2 regions of the Halomonas sp. BLK-85 genome follow, and region 1 is predicted to be linked to the other one. Evidence: riboswitches for the same ligand, from Rfam matches in the RefSeq annotation. Region 1 holds a riboswitch; the other holds the start of a gene.
The links. Region 1 has a riboswitch for thiamine pyrophosphate ahead of LL947_RS10060 (SLC5/6 family protein). Riboswitches for the same ligand answer to the same signal wherever they lie in the genome.
Positions count from the first base shown of each region.

Region 2: another riboswitch for thiamine pyrophosphate. It lies ahead of thiM (hydroxyethylthiazole kinase); the one in region 1 lies ahead of LL947_RS10060 (SLC5/6 family protein).

Region 1 covers NZ_CP087731.1:2,225,579-2,227,778, forward strand. The annotation lists gene LL947_RS10060 (SLC5/6 family protein) at 1-730, opposite strand, end outside; TPP riboswitch at 720-830, opposite strand; gene LL947_RS10065 (peroxidase-related enzyme) at 882-1,472, opposite strand; gene LL947_RS10070 (CoA-acylating methylmalonate-semialdehyde dehydrogenase) at 1,572-2,200, opposite strand, start outside.
Region 2 covers NZ_CP087731.1:2,816,019-2,818,218, forward strand. The annotation lists gene LL947_RS12785 (DUF2237 family protein) at 109-483, shown strand; gene LL947_RS12790 (hypothetical protein) at 589-933, shown strand; TPP riboswitch at 977-1,104, shown strand; gene thiM (hydroxyethylthiazole kinase) at 1,134-1,943, shown strand; gene thiE (thiamine phosphate synthase) at 1,933-2,200, shown strand, end outside.

The DNA.
Region 1 (2,200 bases):
AGCCCTGATGGAAAAGATTGGCGGCAGTCACCGCAATCACCAAGGTCAAGGCCACGCTTAGCGCACTGCCCAGTGGCGCCGAGGGCATGGCTACTTCACTGGGCAGCGCCGGCAGGGCCGTTAACGCCACGCCGCCGACAATCACCAGCAGGGCCATCAGCAGCCAGGCCTGCCAGCGGTCGGTGGCCAGGCTGGCGCGCAGGCCACCCACGGCGGTGTAGAGCAGTGTGGTCAGCGCTACACCCATCACCACCAGCGCCGGCGGCACATCCGAGAGCAGCGCGGTAATCGCGCCGATGGCGGTGAGCTCGGCGGCCAGAAAACAGGCCATATAGGCCACCGAGACCAGCGACACCCAGTGACGCACGCCACGGCCGTAGCAAGCCTCGGCAAACTCGGCAATGCTGCGCCCCTGGGGCAAGGCGCGGCGGATTTTCGGGCCGTAGAGGCCCAGCACAATAAACGGCAGCGCCGAGCCAATGGCGTAGCCGGCCAGGGCCACCGGGCCGACAAAGGCGCCAATCTCGGGGGGTGCAAACAGAATCCAGGCGCCCATGCCGGAAGCCAGAAAGGACAGGCCGATGGTCAGTGAGGATTGCGAGTTGCGCGCCGACAGATAGTCATCCACGGCATTGGCACCGTTCAGGCTGTTGGCCCGACGTGCCCGCAGGCCCAGAAATGCAAAGCAGAAAAGTGCCGCGCCAAGCGCAGCGGCGGTCAGGTATGGCATGTCGCACTTCCTCCGCCGGTATTAACCGGATCAGGTTCCAGGGTCTGCAGCGCGAACGAACGCTTGCCTTCTCAGCCGGATGGCTCCCCTGGCGACAGTGAATGTAAGTTGTCTTAATTATTGTTGCGGATTGATGGGCCAGAGTAAAGCGTCAGGAGTTATCTCGCGGCACCCGACCCAGCATGTAGAACTCCGGATTCGGCGGCGTACCGGTCAGGGTGACCAGACGGTTGGATAAGCCAAAAAAGGCGGTGATGGCGCCAATATCCCAGATATCGTCACGGGTGAAGCCGACCGCCGCCAGCCGCGCTTCCCAGTCGTCGGTCAGCTCGCCTACGTCCAGCCCGCAGTGCAGGGCAAAATCCAGCATCACCCGATGGCGCTCGCTGATCGGCGCGGTGCGATGGTTGATGGCCACCTGGTCGGCCAGCAGCGGGTCCTTACTGTAGATACGTACCAGGGCGCCGTGGGCCACCACGCAGTAAAGGCAGCGATTGCGGGCACTGGTAGCCACCACGATCATTTCCTTTTCGGCCTTGGTCAGGGTATCGGCTTCCCGCTCCATCAGCGCATCGTGGTAGGCAAAAAAGGCGCGGAACTCGTCCGGCCGATGGGCCAGCATCAGAAATACGTTAGGCACGAAACCGGCTTTTTCCTGCACAGCGAGGATGGTGTCGCGAATATCGGCGGGCAGATCGGTGAGCGCTTCCGGCACGCCAAAACGGCTGAGTGAGCTGTTCATGGTAGCTCCTTGTTGTTGTTACAGGTGATTTGACAGCATAACGCCCCGTCGAGGCGGGGCGTTGTGTTGCAGTCGGGCTCTAGGCTAGTGCTTGGCCGGTCAGCTTAGCGAGATGGTGCTGTTGATGCCGCTGGAGACGTTTTCCGGCTCAAACCAGCGGGCGGTGACCGTCTTGGTTTGTGTCCAGAAAGCAATGGCCTGCTTGCCGTTGGGCCCCAGATCACCCAGCTTGGAACCGCGTGAGCCGGTGAAGCTGAAATAGGCGACCGGCACCGGGATGGGCACGTTGATGCCGATCTGGCCAACATCGATATCGGTCTCGAAGCGGCGGGCAACCCAGCCGGAATTGGTGAAAATGGAGGTGCCGTTACCGTTGGGGTTGGCATTGATGAAGGCAATGGCGTCATCCAGGGTTTCAACGGATACCACACACAGCACCGGGCCAAAGATTTCTTCGCGGTAGATGGCCATATCAGCGGTGACATCGGCAAACAGGGTCGGGCCGACAAAGTTGCCGTCCGGGTAACCTTCCACCGTGCAGCCGCGGCCATCGACCAGCAGACTTGCGCCTTCCTGTTCACCCGCGCTAATCAGGCGCTCGACGCGCTCCTTGGCCTGGGGCGATACCAGGGGCCCGAGATCGGCGTCGCGCTGGGTACCCGGCCCTATCTTCATGCCCTTGGCACCGGCAACAATATCACCGAGCCATTCCCGCGCCTCGCCCACCA
Region 2 (2,200 bases), 590 kb from region 1:
TGCTCATGTAATATATAAAATATATTTTCATAGACGTATCTTTGCAGTATGCAGGCAATACACTGAAACACGCAACGGGCGAGCCAGCCCCCTTTTGGAGTCGATTCGATGTCACGTGACCGTAACGTATTGGGCGAACCGCTGACCCCTTGCTGCCATGACCCGGTTACCGGGTTTTACCGCGATGGCTTTTGCCGTGTCGGCCCTAATGACCATGGCGTGCATGCCGTGTGTGCCATGGTGACTGAGGAGTTTCTGGCCTTCTCACGCGCGCAGGGCAACGATCTGGTGACCCCTCACCCGGAGTTTGGCTTCCCTGGCCTCAATCCTGGCGATCGCTGGTGCCTGTGTGCCAGTCGCTGGAAGGAAGCAGCCGTAGTGGGCCTGGCTCCTCCGGTTATTTTATCTGCCACCCATGAAAAAGCCTTGGATGTTATCCCCCTGATTCAACTGCAACAACACGCCCTGGATGCGGTTCGTTAGTGAATTTAACGCCGGGATGGCTGGCAAAGATTGACGATTGCTCTACACTGATTTATCAAAAGCTGTACAAAATATTTTACGCAGTTCCGTCTGCAGGAGTTCATCATGACGAGTATCGATTACCAGATAGGCGACCGCCTAAGCTATCGCCAACTGGCACATGCGCTACATAATGGCTTTTCACCCATCGTTGAGGTGGAATCCATGGACGGCATCTATACCGTCCGTTTCCACCACGCCAATGGTGTATCAGAACTGAGTGACAACGAGGGTCGTGTTGTGTCGTTTCTGGGCACTGGTGAAATCCGCGACAAACTGGGTCAACTCGGTCTAGAGCATGGTGTGCTGACGTTTGCTGACCAGTGCGGTGATGAAATGATCGGGGTTCCCGGCCGTGCCATGTCGCCGGATGAAATGCTGACCTATGGAACACGCATCGCTTTTAAATGAAGAATTCGCCAGCCTAGCGATGTTCAGTTAGACTTTTGCCTTGAAGTAACGACAGGGGCGCTTGAACGGTCACCTTGGCCTGACGACCAAGATAAGACAGCTTCAAGCTGAGACGCACCCTCACTACCTGATCCGGATAATACCGGCGTAGGGAGTCGTGGGGGCGAATGCTCCCACTGCCTCCCGCCCGGGAGGAATGTATGACAACAGCGCACCTGGGCCAACACCTGGCCTGCCTCCATCAAACTCCCCCCTTAACGCATTGCATCACTAACTATGTGGCGATGAATAGCAGCGCTAACATCCTGCTGGCCCTGGGAGCGTCACCGGCTATGCTGCATGCTGAGCAGGAAGTGGCTGAGTTTGTAAAACTTTCTTCAGCGCTTTCAGTGAACATTGGCACAATTTCCGCTCCCTGGGCCACTGGTATTCAGCTAGCTGCCCGCACGGCTCAGGCGTCTGGTACGCCCTGGGTGCTGGACCCCGTTGCCGTCGGCGCCACCGCCTACCGCCAGCAACTTTGCGCTGAGCTGCTCGCCTTCAGGCCCACTGTGATACGCGGCAATGCCTCTGAAATTCTCAGTCTTAATGGCGTTGCCAACCCGGGACGCGGCGCCGATAGCACGGCGAGTTCAGACGATGCCTACACGGCTGCTCTCCAGTTGGCCAGGCAACAGGGCTGCATTGTGGGCGTCAGCGGTGAGACGGATATCATCACCGATGGGCAGCGATCATTACGCCTGTATGGCGGCCACTCCCTGATGCCCAGAGTCACTACCCTGGGCTGCGGGCTGAGTGCTGCGGTAGCAGCGTTTGTAGGCGCTAACCCATCATCGCCGTGGATGGCGACTGCCGCCGCCTTTGGCTGTTTTGCTCTGGCCGGCGAGCGAGCAGGCCAGAGGGCCAAGGGCCCAGGGAGCTTTACCCCTGCTTTTCTGGATGCCCTTTATCAGCTGACCCCTCAGGATCTGGACACCTGTTTGAAAATGGAGCCAATGAATGTCGCTTGATCTCTCACTGTATCTGGTAACGGATGCAGGCTTATGCACTGAAAAAGGCCTTGAACGTACCGTCGAAGAAGCGGTAACCGGAGGGGTAAGCATTGTCCAGTTGCGCGACAAGCAGGCCAGCGATGTGGCCATGATCGAGCAGGCCAGGCGGTTGAAAAGCCTGTTGGCAGGAACCGGTGTTCCACTGATCATCAATGACCGCCTTGAGGTGGCGATTGCCAGCCAGGCGGATGGCCTGCATGTCGGGCAAACCGATG